Regions from separate parts of the Streptomyces sp. NPDC041784 genome, predicted to be linked through region 1. Evidence: riboswitches for the same ligand, from Rfam matches in the RefSeq annotation. Region 1 holds a riboswitch; each other region holds the start of a gene.
The links. Region 1 has a riboswitch for cyclic di-AMP ahead of ACZ6D7_RS08735 (M23 family metallopeptidase). Riboswitches for the same ligand answer to the same signal wherever they lie in the genome.
Positions count from the first base shown of each region.

Region 2: another riboswitch for cyclic di-AMP. It lies ahead of ACZ6D7_RS28315 (C40 family peptidase); the one in region 1 lies ahead of ACZ6D7_RS08735 (M23 family metallopeptidase).
Region 3: another riboswitch for cyclic di-AMP. It lies ahead of ACZ6D7_RS28070 (M23 family metallopeptidase); the one in region 1 lies ahead of ACZ6D7_RS08735 (M23 family metallopeptidase).
Region 4: another riboswitch for cyclic di-AMP. It lies ahead of ACZ6D7_RS12685 (transglycosylase family protein); the one in region 1 lies ahead of ACZ6D7_RS08735 (M23 family metallopeptidase).

Region 1 covers NZ_JBVJAB010000003.1:451,507-455,911, reverse strand. The annotation lists gene ACZ6D7_RS08745 (SGNH/GDSL hydrolase family protein) at 1-306, opposite strand, end outside; gene ACZ6D7_RS08740 (DUF6250 domain-containing protein) at 433-1,140, opposite strand; gene ACZ6D7_RS08735 (M23 family metallopeptidase) at 1,387-2,442, opposite strand; cyclic di-AMP (ydaO/yuaA leader) riboswitch at 2,447-2,605, opposite strand; gene ACZ6D7_RS08730 (alpha-galactosidase) at 2,909-4,405, opposite strand, start outside.
Region 2 covers NZ_JBVJAB010000014.1:127,516-131,920, reverse strand. The annotation lists gene pcrA (DNA helicase PcrA) at 1-1,341, opposite strand, end outside; cyclic di-AMP (ydaO/yuaA leader) riboswitch at 1,615-1,768, shown strand; gene ACZ6D7_RS28315 (C40 family peptidase) at 1,776-2,957, shown strand; gene ACZ6D7_RS28310 (tellurite resistance/C4-dicarboxylate transporter family protein) at 3,229-4,215, shown strand; gene ACZ6D7_RS28305 (hypothetical protein) at 4,193-4,405, opposite strand, start outside.
Region 3 covers NZ_JBVJAB010000014.1:67,733-72,137, reverse strand. The annotation lists gene ACZ6D7_RS28080 (M16 family metallopeptidase) at 1-801, shown strand, start outside; gene ACZ6D7_RS28075 (M16 family metallopeptidase) at 798-2,186, shown strand; cyclic di-AMP (ydaO/yuaA leader) riboswitch at 2,389-2,555, shown strand; gene ACZ6D7_RS28070 (M23 family metallopeptidase) at 2,570-3,313, shown strand; gene ACZ6D7_RS28065 (GntR family transcriptional regulator) at 3,502-4,197, shown strand.
Region 4 covers NZ_JBVJAB010000005.1:95,201-99,605, reverse strand. The annotation lists gene ACZ6D7_RS12695 (cytochrome P450 family protein) at 1-757, shown strand, start outside; gene ACZ6D7_RS12690 (transglycosylase family protein) at 960-1,967, shown strand; cyclic di-AMP (ydaO/yuaA leader) riboswitch at 2,173-2,341, shown strand; gene ACZ6D7_RS12685 (transglycosylase family protein) at 2,345-3,058, shown strand; gene eno (phosphopyruvate hydratase) at 3,399-4,405, shown strand, end outside.

The DNA of each region.
Region 1 (4,405 bases):
CGCGCTTTCGAAGCGTTCGGCGACCTCGTCCGGGTCGGTGCCGGGGCGGATGATGTCGTTGCCGCCCGCACAGAAGGAGACGAGGTCGGGCGCCAGTTCGACCGCCTGCGGAAGCTGGTCCTCCATGATCTGGTCGAGCAGCTTGCCGCGCACGGCCAGGTTCGCGTATCGGAAGTCGCCCTCGGGCCGGCGGTCCGCGAGAAGTACCGCGAACCGGTCGGCCCAGCCGACGAACGCCCCGTCGGGGCCAGGGTCGCCGACGCCCTCGGTGAAGCTGTCCCCCACCGCCACGTACGACCCGATCACTGATCTGTTGTCATTCTTCGAATCGTCTGCCACGGCAGATCATGATTCCCCTTCCAATGTGACCTACGCGACCGTAGGAAGGGGTTGACGGGCGGTGAGATAAGCCACTCTTAAAGAATTTGCCAATCAGGGAATAAGCGACCACACCCGGAAGCTGCTGAACCGGAAGTGGCTCCAGGTGGTGCGGAACGCGAAGTGCCCGCCGGTGTACGGCTCCTGGTCGGTGTGGTCGAAGACGAGCCGCCCGTTGTTCCACCACCGCACCGTGGAGCCGTCGGAGACGATCCGGACCCGGTTCGGCTCATTGGCGATCAGCAGCGGCTCCGTGTAGTCGTGGATCAGCGGACGCACCCCCGCCAGGCCGACGTAACGGCGCATCCGGGTCGTGGTGTTGGTGTTGGCGCCGTAGCCGACGTAGTACGCCTTCAGGTGGTCGTACTCGGCGAGCGCGCCGCCGCGCGGGGTGACGAAGAGGTCGTCCGGGGAGCGGACGTCCACGGCGTTCCAGAAGTTGTTGAGGTCGGAGACCCGGTCGTTGACCCCGCCCGCGGAGACGGGGGTGGCGGTGTACTCGATGGCGTACGGCCCCTCGAGTCGCCTCCGGAACCAGATCGTCGCCCCGGCGGGCACGTCGACCTCCAGCATCCCGCGCGAGGCGGTGACGGTCCCGCCCCGCTCCAGCTCCACGGCCCACTGCCCGAGCCCGCGGCGGAAGTCGTCGCGGGCGATCGGCCGGCGGTGGCGGGGCATCGCGCTCGCGGCACCGGCGGGGGCGAGGGCGGCCAGGGCGCCGCCGGCGGCGAGGGCTCCGAATGCTCTGCGCGTGGTCGTCACGTCGGTCTGCTCCTTCGGGGAGAGTGATCGAGGTCGGGGGCGCAGGGAGAAGTCAGGCAGAAGGCTGACAGAGGCTGATCGAAGCCGGTAGAAAGCGCTTGCCCTCCGACGGGGGTCACTCTGCCCCCATCCCGCCCAGTCTGTCGATGGGGCGAAAAGGGATGCCGTGCGGACACACCGAAGGCCGGACCCGGGGATCGGGGTCCGGCCTTCGGTGGCGTGTCAGGCAGGGGTGGAGCGGGAGGGTCAGCCGACCGAGACGCCGTGCGAGCGGAGGTAGGCGACCGGGTCCACGTCCGAGCCGTAGTTCGGCGTGGTGCGGATCTCGAAGTGCAGGTGCGGGCCGGTCACGTTGCCGGTGGCACCGGAGAGGCCGACCTGCTGGCCCGCCGACACGGTCTGGCCGGCCGAGACGGAGAGCGAGGACAGGTGGGCGTACTGCGCGTAGTAGCCGTCGTTGAGCTTGATGACGACCTGGTTGCCGTACGCGCCGCCCCAGCCCGCGGAGACGACGGTGCCCGCCGCCACGGCCTTGAGGGAGGTGCCGGTCGGGACGACGAAGTCGACGCCGGTGTGGTAACCGCTGGACCACATGCTGCCCGACATGCGGTACGGCGTACCGACGGTGGCACCGGCTACGGGCAGGCTGAAACCGGCGGAGGCGCCGGCCGAGGTGCCGGTGGAGTTGCCGGCGGCCTGGGTGGTCGCCTTCGAGTCCGAGGACCCGGCGGACGAGGAGGACTTCGACGACCGCGAAGACTCCGACGACTGCGAGGACTTGGACGACGACGTCGACGACTTGGACGACTTCGAGGACGAGGAGGAGGAACCGGCCGAACCGGTCGAACCGGACGACGAGGAGCCGGTCGTGGCCTTCTTGCCGATCGACAGCTTCAGGCCCGGGTGGATCAGCGACGGGTTCTCGCCGACGGCCTCACGGTTGTCCTGGTACAGCCGCTGCCAGCCGCCGCTGACGTTCTGCTCGTCGGCGATCCTCGAGAGGTAGTCGCCGGACCGGACGGTGTACGTCGCGGCGCCCTTGGCGGCCGACTTCTGCGCGACCGGAACCGATTCCGCGGCCTTTTCCGAAACCGACGCGGAAACCGAGGCGGAAACCGATGCCGGGACGGAAGTCGACACCGTGGTCGCGGTGGACGCCGAAACAGACTGAGTGGTGGCCGCATGGGCGCCGGTGGCCCCCATGAGGGGGAGGGCGAGCGCGGCTCCGCCGGTTCCTGCGACGGCGATGGACCGGGTGAAGCGCTGGGACTTCGGGCGGCGGTGCTTACCCTTCGCGGGCATGGCGAATTCCTCTCCGGCGCCTGCGAGGTGAGCTGTCGGGTGCGGACTGGAGATGTCCGGCCGCGCCGAGGCGCGGCTTTACCCCAAAGCCTGTTCCGGGACCGGAACAGGCGGTTCTACCTGTGGGTCCCCCGCTCCTGCCGTGGACGGGTGAGTGTGCGGACCCCGGACGGCGGCAGGATTAGGCGTCCGTCCGGATTGGTCTGGAACGTAAGCGACCACGACGCACAGGGACAAGCAGAGGTTGTGCCGATAACCCATTTCTCTTGATCCGCTGTGAATTTTCCCGGTGACGCTCCGTGTTTCGAAAGCGTTATTTTCCGCCCAACCCCCTGGAAAAGCATGTGAATTACGTGGACATGACGGGCGACGCACGGTCACGAGTATGACGCTGCTCACTGGCAGCTCTCCAGGATCCTTTATTCCAGAGCGAGTTGGAATGAAGGATCCAATTCGGACAGAACTCTCAGATGCGACGGAGGCGGATAACCGCCGCATCAAGGTCACCGCGCAGTCCGGTCCGCAGCCCGTGGTGCAGCAGCACCGCACCCCGGTGCACTTCGCCCGTTTCGCGGCATTCGTACGATGCTGTCGGGTCCAGGCCGCGCAGCCGCAGCGCCGGAACGGGCTCGCCGAACCGCTGTGCCTGGAGCCAGGCGAGGACGACGGTCTCCGCGCCGCGCACGTACTGCACGGCACTCGGTCCGCCCGCCGGGGGCCGCAGCCGGTAGAGGTCGCCGTGCTGCACGAGCGGCCGGATCTCCTTGTAGAGATCCACCCAGCGCCGGGCTTCGGCCAGCTCCTCCGTGCTCCACTCGGAGAGGTCCCCGCCGACGCCGAGCACCCCGGCCATGGCACTGACGAACCGGAAGCGCAGCGAGCTGACCCGGTCGTTGAGCTGGGTGTTGGGGCTGTCGGTGACCCAGGCGGCCATCACCCGGGCGGGGTGGATCTGACTGAAGCCGTGCTGGATGTCGAGCCGGTCGAGCGGATCGGTGTTGTCGGAGGTCCACACCTGGTCGGTGCGGCTCAGGATCCCGAGGTCGATGCGGCCGCCGCCGCCCGAGCAGGATTCGAAGGCGACACCGGGGTGGGCGGCCCGCAGCCGGTCCAGGAGGGCGTACAGGGCCCGGACGTGGTCGACCCACAGGCGCTGCGGGTAGGGGTCGTCCGGCCAGCCCGCGTCGGTGAAGCAGCGGTTGAAGTCCCACTTGACGTAGTCGATGGGGGCGCTGGAGAGGAGCCCGTCGAGCTGCTCCCAGAGGTACTCCTGGACGTCCTCGCGCGCGAGGTTCAACATGAGCTGATTGCGGAATTCCGTCCGCTTTCGTCCCGGCTGGAACTGCACCCAGTCGGGGTGGGCCCGGTACAGGTCGCTGTCCGGGTTGACCATCTCGGGCTCGACCCAGATGCCGAACTGCATGCCGAGGGCGTGCACCTGGTCGGCGAGCGGCTTCAGGCCGTGCGGGAAGCGGTCGGGGTTGGGGTGCCAGTCGCCGAGTCCGGCACGGTCGCTGGTGCGGGCCCCGAACCAGCCGTCGTCCACGACGAACAGCTCGACGCCGATCTCCGCGGCGCGCCGGGCCAAGGTGGCCTGCTGCTCCTCGGAGATGTCGAAGAACGTGGCCTCCCAGGAGTTGAACAGCACCGGCCGGTCCTGCTCGGCGTCCGGGATCACCTGCTCGCGCTGGTAGGCGTGCCAGGTGCGGCTGGCGCCGCCGAAGCCGCCGTCGCTCCACAGACCGGCGAAGAGGGGCGTGGTGAAGGACTCCCCCGTCGCGAGCATCAGCAGGCCGGAGTCGTCGTAGCCGGCGCCGCCGGTGATCTGCACGCGCGCGTCCGGGAGTTGGGCGACGGCGATGCGCCAGGAGCCGGACCAGCCGAGAGCACAGCCGTAGACCTCGCCGCGCTCCTCGGTGGCGTCGGTGTCGAGGGCGACCCAGGGCAGGTGCTGGTGCCCGGT
Region 2 (4,405 bases), on a different contig from region 1:
GAAGACCTCTTCGAAGACACGGGACTGGGCGTTGGTGCGGTAGAAGACCGCGACGTCACCGGCCTTGGCGTCGCCCGCGTCCGTGAGGCGGTCTATCTCGTCGGCGACGAACTGCGCCTCGTCGTGCTCGGTGTCGGCGACGTAGCCGGTGATGCGCGCGCCCGCGCCCGCGTTGGTCCACAGGTTCTTGGGGCGGCGGGACTCGTTGCGCTCGATGACCGCGTTGGCGGCGGAGAGGATGGTCTGCGTGGAGCGGTAGTTCTGCTCCAGCAGGATCGTCGTCGCGTCCGGGTAGTCCTCCTCGAACTGGAGGATGTTGCGGATCGTCGCGCCCCGGAAGGCGTAGATCGACTGGTCGGCGTCACCCACGACGCACAGCTCGGCGGGCGGCACGTCGTACTCGCTGGGCGGTACGTCGACGGGGTGCTCGGCGGTGCCGACCAGCTCGCGCACGAGGGCGTACTGGGCGTGGTTGGTGTCCTGGTACTCGTCGACCATGACGTGCCGGAAGCGGCGGCGGTAGTGGTCGGCGACGTCGGGGAAGGCGCGCAGCAGGTTGACCGTCGTCATGATCAGGTCGTCGAAGTCGAGGGCGTTCGCCTCACGGAGACGGGACTGGTACATGGCGTAGGCCTGGGCGAGGGTCTTCTCGAAGCCGTCGCCCGCCTGGGCGGCGAAGTCCTCCTCGTCGATCAGCTCGTTCTTCAGGTTGCTGATCTTGGCGCTGAAGGACTTCGGCGGGAAGCGCTTGGGATCGAGGTCCAGGTCGCGGCAGACCAGGGCCATCAGGCGCTTGGAGTCGGCGGCGTCGTAGATCGAGAAGGAGGACGTGAAGCCGAGCCTCTTCGACTCGCGCCGCAGGATCCGTACGCACGCGCTGTGGAACGTCATCACCCACATCGCGTTCGCGCGCGGGCCGACGAGCTGCTCGACGCGCTCCTTCATCTCGCCCGCGGCCTTGTTGGTGAAGGTGATCGCGAGGATCTGGCCCGGGTGGACGTTCCGCTCGGCGAGGAGGTGGGCGATGCGGTGGGTGAGCACGCGCGTCTTGCCGGAGCCGGCGCCGGCGACGATGAGCAGGGGGGTGCCGGCGTGGACGACGGCCGCACGCTGGTTCTCGTTCAGCCCCTCCAGGAGCGCTGCCGCGTCGATCGCCGGGCGTGGGGCGCCGTCGCGGTAGTGGGTGTCCCGGTCCGGGGGCACGTCGAACTTCCCGCCGAACAGATCGTCCGGAAGCGGCTCCGGAGTGTGATCGTCCTCGGGCGGCGGCGGGGGTTCCTCCTCGTGGGCGCGGGGGCCCTGGAGGTCCGCCAGGAAGCTGTCGTCAAAGAGGCTGCTCATCGCTCTCCGAGTCTAGGGGGCGCCACTGACAACCGGCCGCCGTCCCCGAAACATCCCGCCCCCTCGCCTTCCGGGGCACCCCTCACCTTCCGAGGCGGCATTATCACAACCCGTGATCAGCCGTACGGTCTTTTCCCGAGGTCACGAAAATGTATCGGGCATATCACCCATCAACCTTCACAGGGGCCACACGAGTTGGCTACCGTGCCGGGCAGGCCGTACGACCCCCACCGGCGAACCTCGCCGGGCCGCGCGGCCTCCGCCGAGTCCGGCATGCCCCCTTCGCGGCAGCCGGAGCCGGGGACCCACCGAGACTCTGGGGTGAATCGGCCCGACTTCCCTTCGGGGGACAGGCCGTAGGGCAACCCTTCCGAACCATCCGCCCGAACCCGACAGCTAACCCGGTAGGCGGACGATGGAAGGAGTCGCCTCCCTTGGCGTCGCAGCACCGCAAGCCACGCTCGTCGGGTTCACGTGTGGCGGGCATACGCACGCCCGCTCTCGCCACCGCCGCCCTCACGTCCGTCGCCCTGTTCTCCCAGTCGGCGAACGCCGCCCCGTCGGACGACGACAAGCCGAGCCTGGAGGAGGTCGAGAAGAAGGTCGACGACCTCTACCGCCAGGCGGAGTCGGCGACCGAGAAGTACAACGCCGCCAAGGAGAAGACGACCAAGCAGCGCAAGCGCGTCGACGGCCTCCTCGACGACGTCGCCCAGCGCACCCAGAAGCTCAACGAGGCACGCGAGGAGCTGGGTTCCTTCGCCGCCGCCCAGTACCGCACGGGCGCCTCCGCACCCGACACGGCGACCTTCCTGCTCGCGGACTCCCCGCAGGACTACTTCGACCAGACCCAGCTGATGAGCCGGATGACCGACCGTCAGAAGGGCATGGTCGACGACTACATCACCGAACAGTCGGCGACGATGGAGAAGCGCCAGGAGGCCGGCGAGAGCCTGGCGGCGCTGACCGACACGCAGAGCGACCTGAAGGCCGCCAAGGCGACCGTCCAGAAGAAGCTCGGCGACGCGCGCGAGCTGCTGTCCCAGCTGACCGCCGCGGAGAAGGCCCGCCTGGCGGCGATCGAGAAGCAGAAGCAGGAGGAGGCCGCGCGCAAGGCGGCGGAGCTGGCGCAGCAGCAGGCGGCGGCCGAGCAGGCCGCCCAGCAGGAGAGCGCCGGGTCCTCGACGGACACGGGCGGCTCTTCGTCGTCCTCCTCGTCTTCGTCGTCCTCCTCGTCCGACACGGACGCCTCGTACACCACCAAGGCCGAGAAGGCGCTCGCCTTCGCCCGCTCGCAGATCGGCAAGCCCTACGTCTGGGGCGCGACCGGCCCCGACTCCTACGACTGCTCCGGCCTCACCCAGGCCGCCTGGAAGGCCGCCGGCGTCACCCTGCCGCGCACCACCTACGACCAGGTGAACGCCGGCACCACCGTCTCCCTCGCCGACGCCCGCCCCGGTGACCTGGTCTTCTTCTACGACGACATCACCCACGTCGGCATCTACATCGGCAACGGCATGATGATCCACGCCCCGAAGCCGGGCGCGTACGTGCGCGAGGAGTCGATCTACTACGACGGCGAGTCGGCGATCCACAGCGTGGTCCGACCGGCCTGACCACCGCACACGCACACGCGTGTGGGCCGTTCGCCAGGCACCGGCACACACGCGTGTGCCGGTGCCTCTGCGATCGGTGTGCGGGTGCGGGCGTGCCCAGTACGGGTGTGCGGGCGTGCCGGCGGGAGTGTGCGGGCGTGCCGGTGCGGGCGCGCCACCCGCCTCACCACCACCCGCGGGCCGCACTCGTCTGCGTACGCCCGCGCGTAATTCCCCTCCCCCGCGCGCGTGCCCCCGCGCAAGCCGCCGCGCACTCCCTAGCATCGGCTCCATGCCCGGCTCCCCCTCCCCCGCCCGCTCCCTTCGCGCCTGGTGGGCGCAGCGTCCCCCGGCGGCCGAGGCCGCCGTGATGGCGACCGGCATCCTGTCGGTCGGACTGCACCTGGCCGAGTACGAGGTCCTGTCCCGCGTCATGCTGGCGCTGGCCGGCGCCGCCTGGGTGGGGCTGGCCGCGGACTTCGCCGTCCGGCTGGTGCGGGAGCGCGAGCGGTGGCTGACGGAGGCGGGCACACCGGCCGGGCTGACCGCCGTGGCCGCCACGACCGTCCTCGGGACCCGTGTCTCGGCCCTCGGCTGGCAGACCCTGGCCGAGGCGCTGCTGGCGCTGTCGGTGGTGCTGTGGCCGGTGCTGCTGCTGGACGTCATGGGGCACTGGTCGCGGCGGATGCCCGGGGAGGTCTTCCTGTGCTGTGTGGCCACGCAGGGGCTCGCGGTGCTGGCCGCGACCCTGGCCAAGGCGGAGGCCACGGCGTGGCTCGCGCACGCCGCGCTGGTGCTGTTCTGGCTGGGGCTGGCGCTCTACGGGCTGATGCTGGCCCGGTTCGACCTGCGGCAGCTGGCCGAGGGCGTCGGGGACCAGTGGGTGGCGGGCGGGGCGCTCGCCATCTCGGCGCTCGCGGGCGCGAAGCTCATCGCGGCCGACAGCGCGGCGCTGTACCTGTGGAACGCCGACGACCGGCACGTACTGCGCACGGTGACCTTGGCCCTGCTGGTCCTCGCGCTGTGCTGGTACGCCGTCCTGCTCGCCGCCGAGATCCGGTGGCCCCGCCCGCGCTACGACGTGCGCCGCTGGTCGACGGTCTTCCCGATGGGAATGACGGCGGCGGCGATGCTGTCCGTCGCCACCGCCCTCCGCCTCGCGTGGCCGGAGGGGCCCGGGGAGGTGCTGCTGTGGGTCGCCGCGGCGGCGTGGCTGGCGGTCGCCGTCGCGGCGGTGGCCGAGGCGCGCGTGTCCGTCAGGTCCACAGGACCGCGATGAAGACGTTCGCCACGGTCAGCAGCCCGACCAGGCCGAACAGCGGCTTCTCCACCTTCTCGTCGTCCCGCTTCACATAGACGAGGCCGAGGATCACGATCAGCAGGGCCAGCTTCACGCCGATCTTGACGTTGTTGACGGTCTGGTCGTCCGCCTGGTTGAGGCCGACCAGGATCACCCCGGTGACCAGCAT
Region 3 (4,405 bases), on a different contig from region 1:
GACGCGGCGACGCTGGAGGACGCGCGCGCCTTCTTCCGCACGTACTACGCGCCCAACAACGCCGTCCTGTCGGTCGTCGGCGACATCGACCCGGAGCGCACGCTCGCCTGGATCGAGAAGTACTTCGGCTCCATCCCCGCCCACGACGGCAAGCCCGCCCCGCGCGACGGCGCGCTCCCCGAGGTCATGGGCGAGCAGCTGCGCGAGATCGTCGAGGAGGAGGTCCCGGCCCGCGCCCTGATGGCCGCCTACCGTCTGCCGCACGACGGCACGCGCGCGTGCGACGCGGCCGACCTGGCGCTCACCGCCCTCGGCGGCGGCGAGTCCTCCCGCCTGTACAACCGGCTGGTGCGCCGCGACCGTACGGCCGTCGCGGCCGGCTTCGGCCTGCTGCGGCTCTCCGGGGCCCCCTCCCTGGGCTGGCTGGACGTGAAGACGTCCGGGGACGTCGAGGTGCCCGTCATCGAGGCCGCCATCGACGAGGAACTCGCCCGGTTCGCCGAGGAGGGCCCGACGGCCGAGGAAATGGAACGCGCCCAGGCCCAGTTGGAGCGCGAGTGGCTGGACCGGCTCGGCACGGTCGCCGGCCGCGCGGACGAACTGTGCCGCTTCGCCGTCCTGTTCGGCGACCCGCAGCTCGCCCTGACCGCCGTCCAGCGCGTGCTGGAGGTGACGCCCGAGGAGGTGCGGGAGGTCGCCAAGGCCCGCCTGCGCCCCGACAACCGCGCGGTGCTCGTCTACGAGCCGACCGCCCCCGAAGCCACCGCCGACCAGGACGAGAACGAGGAGGCGGCCCAGTGACCGAGCTCGCCGCGATGGAGTTCCACCCGCAGCCCCACGCGGGCGAGGCCAAGCCGTGGGCGTTCCCGGCGCCCGAGCGCGGCACGCTGGACAACGGCCTGACCGTGCTGCACTGCCACCGCCCCGGCCAGCAGGTCGTCGCCGTCGAGGTCATCCTCGACGCGCCCCTGGACGCCGAGCCGGACGGTCTGGACGGCGTCGCCACGATCATGGCGCGGGCCTTCTCCGAGGGCACCGACAAGCACTCCGCCGAGGAGTTCGCCGCCGAGCTGGAGCGCTGCGGTGCCACCCTCGACGCGCACGCAGACCACCCCGGTGTCCGCCTGAGCCTGGAGGTCCCGGCCTCGCGTCTGCCGAAGGCGCTCGGCCTGGTCGCCGACGCCCTGCGCGCGCCCGCGTTCGCCGACAGCGAGGTCGAGCGCCTCGTCCGCAACCGCCTGGACGAGATCCCGCACGAGCTGGCCAACCCCTCCCGCCGCGCCGCCAAGGAACTGTCCAAGGAGCTGTTCCCGGCCACCGTGCGCATGTCGCGGCCCCGCCAGGGCACCGCGGACACGGTCGAGAAGATCGACTCCGCCGCCGTACGGGCCTTCTACGAGAAGCACGTCCGGCCCGCCACGGGCACCGCCGTGATCGTCGGCGACCTCACCGGCGTCGACCTGGAGGCGCTGCTGGGCGACACCCTGGGCGCCTGGACGGGCTCTCAGGCCCAGCCGCGGCCCGTTCCGCCGGTGACCGCCGACGACGCCGGCCGGGTCGTCATCGTGGACCGCCCGGGTGCCGTCCAGACGCAGCTGCTGATCGGCCGGATCGGCGCCGACCGGCACGACCGGGTGTGGGCGGCACAGGTGCTCGGCACGTACTGCCTGGGCGGCACCCTCACCTCCCGCCTGGACCGCGTCCTGCGCGAGGAGAAGGGCTACACCTACGGCGTGCGGGCGTTCGGCCAGGTCCTGCGCTCCGCCCCGGACGGCACGGGTGCCGCGATGCTCGCCATCAGCGGCTCCGTCGACACCCCGAACACCGGGCCGGCCCTCGACGACCTGTGGAAGGTGCTGCGCACCCTCGCCGCCGAGGGGCTCACCGACGCCGAACGCGACGTCGCCGTGCAGAACCTGGTCGGAGTGGCGCCGCTGAAGTACGAGACCGCCGCGGCCGTCGCGAGCACGCTCGCCGACCAGGTCGAGCAGTACCTGCCCGACGACTACCAGGCCACGCTCTACCAGCAGTTGGCCGCGACCGGCACCGTGGAGGCCACCGCGGCCGCCGTGAGCGCCTTCCCGGTGGACCGCCTGGTGACCGTCCTCGTGGGCGACGCCTCCCAGATCAAGGAGGCCGTGGAGGCCCTCGGGATCGGCGAGGTGAAGGTCGTCTCCGCCGAGTAGCCGCGCACAACGGCACACGCGTGTGGGGGCCCTGGGGGACGGAGAGGTCACCAGGGCCCTCAGATGTCCGAATTGATGCGGAGGCTGCCTGTCTGGCCTGTGGCGTGCGCTACAAAAACCGTGATCCGTTTGAGGATTGAAAGCGGCGGCGCATAGCGTCATGCGGGCTGTTCGTCGGGCAGTGCGCCGCATCCGCGGCACCGGACAGTCATCGCCGAGTCCCCGTACGGCGCGAGCCAGGGGAGCCGGGGACCCACTCTGTGCAGTCCCTGGGGTGAATCGGACGCCCGCGCGAACGCGAGGGGGCCCGTAGGAGACCTTCCTGCTCCGAACCCGTCAGCTAACCCGGTAGGCGAGAAGGAAGGAAAGGACCGCTCAACTTCATGGCGTTCACCTGCGCCACCGGGAAGCACCGTCGTCCCAGCCGGATGCAGCGCACCACCGCCCGCGCGGCGGGTGTGGCGGCGCTCACCACCACCGGTGTCATGGCCACCGTTGCCTCCTCCCCGGCCTTCGCCGCGGAGCCCACCCCCGAACAGACCGGGCTGATCCCCGTCGTCACCGCCGGCGAGGCCGTCGCCGAGCAGATCGACGACCAGGTCGTCGCGCAGAAGGAGGCCGCCTTCGAGGAGGCCGCCCGCGAGGCTGCCGCCAAGAAGGCCGAGGAGGAGCGCGAGGCACGCGTGCGTGCCGCCCGCGAGGCCGAGCGCAAGCGCCTCAACACGTTCGTGCTGCCGATCAGCGGCTCCTACGTGTCCACCGGCTACCAGGCCAGCAGCTCCCTGTGGTCCTCCGGCAGCCACACCGGCGTCGACTTCCACGCCGCCAGCGGCACCTCGGTGCACGCGGTCGGCCTGGGCACCGTCGTGGAGGCCGGCTGGGGCGGGGCGTACGGCAACCAGGTCGTCATCAAGATGAACGACGGCACGTACACCCAGTACGGTCACCTGTCGTCCATCGGCGTCTCGGTGGGCCAGCAGGTCACCCCGGGCCAGCAGATCGGCCTGTCCGGCGCGACCGGCAACGTCACCGGCGCGCACCTGCACTTCGAGGCCCGCACGACGGCGGAGTACGGCTCGGACATGGACCCGGTCGCCTACCTCCGCGCGCACGGCGTGAACATCTGACGACACACGGCGACAGATCGTGCAGCCCCGGCCCCCTCGGCCGGGGCTTTCGTCGTTTTCGGGACCCCGCTGTCCAAAAAATATCCCTGGATTCCGGCCCGCCGTCGGAAATTCCGGCTCATTGCAATAGAGTCACGGAACACACGTCAATCGTCGACGTTTCACGGGGATTAAGGCGGAGGTCGGTCATGCGTATTCCGGCGCATTCGGTGTGCACGGCGATCCGGGACGACATCGTCGCGGGTGTCTACGAGCGCGGCAGCCGCCTCACCGAGGAACTTCTCGCCCGCCGCTACGGTGTTTCCCGGGTCCCTGTCCGCGAGGCGCTGCGCACCCTGGAGGCCGAGGGCTTCGTCGTCACGCGGCGGCACGCGGGCGCGTGCGTCGCGGAGCCGACCGAGCACGAGGCGGCCGACCTGCTGGAGATGCGCATGCTCCTGGAACCGCTCGGGGCCGCGCGGGCCGCCCAGCGGCGCACCGAGGCCCATCTGAAGGTGCTGCGCGGACTGGTCCGGCTGGGCCAGGAGCGGGCCAGGAGGGGCAACAGCGAGGATCTGCGCTCCCTGGGCGGCTGGTTCCACGAGACGCTCGCCCAGGCCTCCGGAAGCCATGCCCTGACCTCGATGCTCACCCAGCTCCGGCACAAGATCGCTTGGATGTACGCGGTGGACGCCCCGGCCGACCCGGTGGAGTCCTGGGCCCAGCACGGCGCGATCGTGGACGCGGTGGCGCGCGGCGACGGCGAGCGCGCGCGGGCGGTCACGGCGCTGCACACCGAGCGCGCGACGGCCGTGCACCGGCTGCGCTTTTCCGGCGGGACCGAGCGCGCCGACCGTGTGAGGACTTCGCAACCTCCCGTAAACATGACGGGTCTGCGGCATTAACACGGGGGCCGTATACAAAGAAGGGATATTTGGCGGAGAGGTATTTCCGCTGCCCTTTTCGTTGCGCGCCCGGAAATTCCGGTGACGCGCTCTTCGCATGCCCGGGTCCGGGTTTCCGGGTATGCCGCCGGTAATTCCTCGCCGGGTCGGCGACAGCCCGGCCCGGCAAAACACCGGCCCGGCGAAAACGCGGCCCGGTGAAAGCCGT
Region 4 (4,405 bases), on a different contig from region 1:
GATGATCCGGCACGGGGGCGGGCCCCGGGGCGGGGTCGCACGGTCCGTGAAGAAGATGCGCGGCTATCTCGCCGAGCTGATCCACCGCAAGCGCGAGGCCCTGCCCGCCGAGCCGGGCACCGGCGAGGACCTCATCTCCGGTCTCATCCGCGCCTCCGACCACGGCGAGCACCTCACCGAGAACGAGGCCGCGGCGATGGCCTTCATCCTGCTGTTCGCCGGCTTCGAGACCACCGTCAACCTCATCGGCAACGGCACCTACGCCCTCCTCACCCACCCCGAGCAGCGCCGCCGCCTCCAGGACTCCCTGGCCACACCCGACCGCACCCTTCTGGAGACCGGCGTCGAGGAACTCCTGCGCTACGACGGCCCCGTCGAACTGGCCACCTGGCGCTTCGCCACCGAGCCCCTCACCCTCGGCGGCGAGGACATCGCCGCCGGCGACCCCGTCCTCGTCGTCCTCGCCGCCGCCGATCGCGATCCGGCCCGGTTCACCGACCCCGACACACTCGATCTCTCCCGCCGCGACAACCAGCACCTCGGCTACGGCCACGGCATCCACTACTGCCTCGGCGCCCCGCTGGCCCGGCTGGAGGGCCAGACCGCCCTGGCCACCCTCCTCACCCGGCTTCCGGACCTCCGACTCGCTGTGGATCCGTCCGACTTGAGGTGGCGCGGCGGGCTCATCATGCGCGGACTGCGCACCCTGCCGGTCGAGTTCACGCCGGTGCGTGACGGAGCGATGTCCGCTCGGTGACTGACCGCACGTCAACCGGAGTGTGACGGTCCGGCGAAGCGAAGGTGACCGACTCTCACGTCTGTGATCTTCACGTGATCTGCGCGGCATTAACTTGTGACAAGTGATCGTCTGCCGATACGTTCACTCGTCAGCGCGGCCCATGCGATTGCATCCGCACCGCCGCCGCGCCGGTCAGTGCTGTCCAGAGAAAGGCCCCCGCATGCTCTCCGGGAACGGTCGTCACCGTCGCCCCCGTCAGGCTCCGGCCCTCCTCGTGGCCGCGGGCGTGACCGGCTCCGCCATCGCCATCCCGCTGCTCGGCGCCTCCGGAGCGAGCGCGGCCGACGGCACGGTGTGGGACAAGGTGGCGCAGTGCGAGACCGGCGGCTCCTGGAGCGCCGACAAGGGCGACGGCGAGTACGGCGGCCTGAGCCTCACCCAGGACGACTGGGAGACGTACGGCGGACTCGACTACGCCGACAGCCCCGACCTGGCCAGCCGTAACCAGCAGATCGCCGTCGCGCAGGAGCTCCTCGCGGCCGAGGGGGTCGGCGCGTGGGGCACCTGCGGGCTGACGTCCGGGCTGACCGAGGAGTCGGGCGCGCTCGACGTGGACACCGGCGTGGCTGACGACTCATCCGGTTCCTCCGGTTTGTCCGACCTGTCCAAGGGGTCGTCCAACTCCTCGAACTCCGACAAGTCCGGTAAGTCCGACAGCTCCGGTACGTCCGGTGACACCGGTGACACCGGTGACTCCGATGCGGACTCGTCCGCTGATTCCTCGAAGGATTCGCCGAGTTCGTCCCCTTCGTCCTCTTCCTCCTCCGCTGCCGAGGGCGACTCGGCGGCCTCCGACGGCTCCGCGAAGCCGGGGGACGCACAGGCGGACGACAGCTCGCCCACGGCAACCCCCGAAGCGGACGAGTCGGACAAGTCGGTGCAGGACGTCGGTTCTTGGGACCTCGTCGACACCGGCTCCCTCGGCTCCGGCCGCCACCGCGGCACCACCGCCGACGAGGCCCTGATCGACAACACCACGACCGCGTCCTCCGGCCGGCATGCCGCCTCCGTCTACACGGTCCTGGAGGGCGACTCCCTCGTCTCCATCGCCGACTCCCTTGGCCTCGACGGCGGATGGCGCGCCCTCTACGCCGAGAACCGGGACCTCATCGGTGCCGACCCGAGCGACATCACCCCCGGTCAGACGCTGGACACAGGGGTTCAATAGGGCGGGAACGCCCAGAAAAACACCGGGAGTTCACGTCACACTTCGCGCCGAATGTCCGGTTTGGTGAAAGTGTGGGATGAGTCTCAGAAGCCCTGATCGTCTTTGGAATTCCGCCGATCGCGTGTCTACGGTCGGGACCGCTCGGCAATCCGAGCCCCGGCCGTCGCAACGCCGAATCCTGCCAGTGGCAGTCCGGGAACAGTCGTCGCGTCAAGCGCCGTAGGCAGGAGCGGGGGACCCAAGGTAAGTGCCGGGCGCAGCGGTTGACGCTGGATCCGGCTTGGGGTGAAGCCGTGCGCCGCAAGGTGCGCGGCCGGGCAACTCAACCGGCCCGAACCCGACAGCTCACCTCGCAGGCGTCGGTGAGGGGATCCACCATGCTGTTTTCCGGTAAGGGCAAGCACCGCCGTCCGTCCAGGACCACCCGCGTCGCCGCTCTGGCGGGCGTCACCGGTGTCGCCATCGCCGCCCCGCTGATGGCGGCCGGCAACGCCTCCGCCGCCACCGCCTCCGAGTGGGACGCGGTCGCCCAGTGCGAGTCCGGCGGCAACTGGTCCATCAACACCGGCAACGGCTACTACGGCGGCCTTCAGTTCTCCGCCTCCACCTGGGCCGCGTACGGCGGCACCGCCTACGCCTCCCGCGCCGACCTGGCCTCCAAGGCGCAGCAGATCACCGTCGCCGAGAAGGTCCTCGCGGGCCAGGGCAAGGGTGCCTGGCCGGTCTGCGGCGTAAGCCTGTCGAGCACGCCGTACAGCGGTGGCAGCGCCTCGACCGGCTCCGGCAGCCCCTCCTCGTCCTCCTCGGACAGCGCCGCCTCCCGCTCCACCGAGCAGCAGACCGCCTCCCGCTCCGCCGAGCGCCCGGCCGCCACCAAGAGCGAGCAGAGCACCAAGACCGTCACCACCCCGACCGGCAAGAAGGTCAAGAAGGGCGACGGCGAGTACAAGGTCGTCAAGGGTGACACCCTCAGCACCATCGCCGAGAAGCGCAAGGTCAAGGGCGGCTGGCAGAAGCTGTTCGAGCTGAACAAGGACGTCGTCCAGGACGCCGACCTGATCTACCCGGGCCAGCAGCTGCACCTGAAGTGACCCCCCGGCCGGGTCGTCGTCCCCCAGTGACACCCGGCCCCCAGCGGGACCACAGCTTCCCCACAAGCGGGTCCCGCACACTGAAGACCTCGTGAGGGTCACCCCCGTCCCCACGGGCCCCCGCTCCGGTGCGTGTTCCCCCGTACGCACCGGGGCGGGGTTTTTTCTGCCCCGTAACTTCGCCTCCGCGCCACCCGCCCTTTGTTCCGGACGGAAACAATAGGTACGGTCTCTCTGTCCACGGGGCGGTCGGTCGGCTGCCGAGGCCCCGAAGACGGTTAGGCTCTAGTCGCAAGGCCCACGCGGCCCCGCACAACCAGCGTCACATCCCAAGAAGGAGATGCTCGTGCCGTCCATCGACGTCGTCGTAGCCCGGGAAATCCTCGACTCGCGAGGCAACCCCACCGTCGAGGTCGAGGTCGGCCTCGACGACGGCAGCACGGGTCGTGCCGCCGTTCCCTCCGGTGCCTCGACGGGCGCCTTCGAGGCCATCGAGCTCCGCGACGGTGACCCGAACCGCTACCAGGGCAAGGGTGTCGAGAAGGCCGTCCTCGCCGTCATCGAGCAGATCGGCCCGGAGCTGGTCGGCTACGACGCCACCGAGCAGCGCCTGATCGACCAGGCCATGTTCGACCTGGACGCCACCGACAACAAGGGCTCGCTCGGCGCCAACGCCATCCTCGGCGTCTCCCTCGCCGTCGCCCACGCCGCCTCCGAGGCCAGCGACCTCCCGCTCTTCCGCTACCTGGGCGGCCCCAACGCGCACCTGCTGCCGGTGCCGATGATGAACATCCTGAACGGCGGCTCGCACGCCGACTCCAACGTGGACATCCAGGAGTTCATGATCGCCCCGATCGGCGCGGAGTCCTTCTCCGAGGCCCTGCGCTGGGGCACCGAGGTCTACCACACCCTCAAGAAGGTCCTGAAGTCGAAGGGCCTGTCCACCGGCCTCGGCGACGAGGGCGGCTTCGCCCCGAACCTCGGCTCCAACCGTGAGGCCCTCGACCTCATCCTCGAGGCCATCAAGGAAGCCGGTTACGCGCCGGGCGAGCAGATCGCCCTCGCGCTCGACGTCGCCGCGTCCGAGTTCTACAAGGACGGCAAGTACCAGTTCGAGGGCAAGGACCGCTCGGCCGCCGAGATGACGGAGTACTACGAGGAGCTCGTCGCGGCCTACCCGCTCGTCTCCATCGAGGACCCGCTGTTCGAGGACGACTGGGCCGGCTGGAAGGTCCTCACGGACAAGCTCGGCGACAAGGTGCAGATCGTCGGCGACGACCTGTTCGTCACCAACCCGGAGCGCCTGGCCCGCGGCATCGAGGACGGCGCCGCCAACGCCCTGCTCGT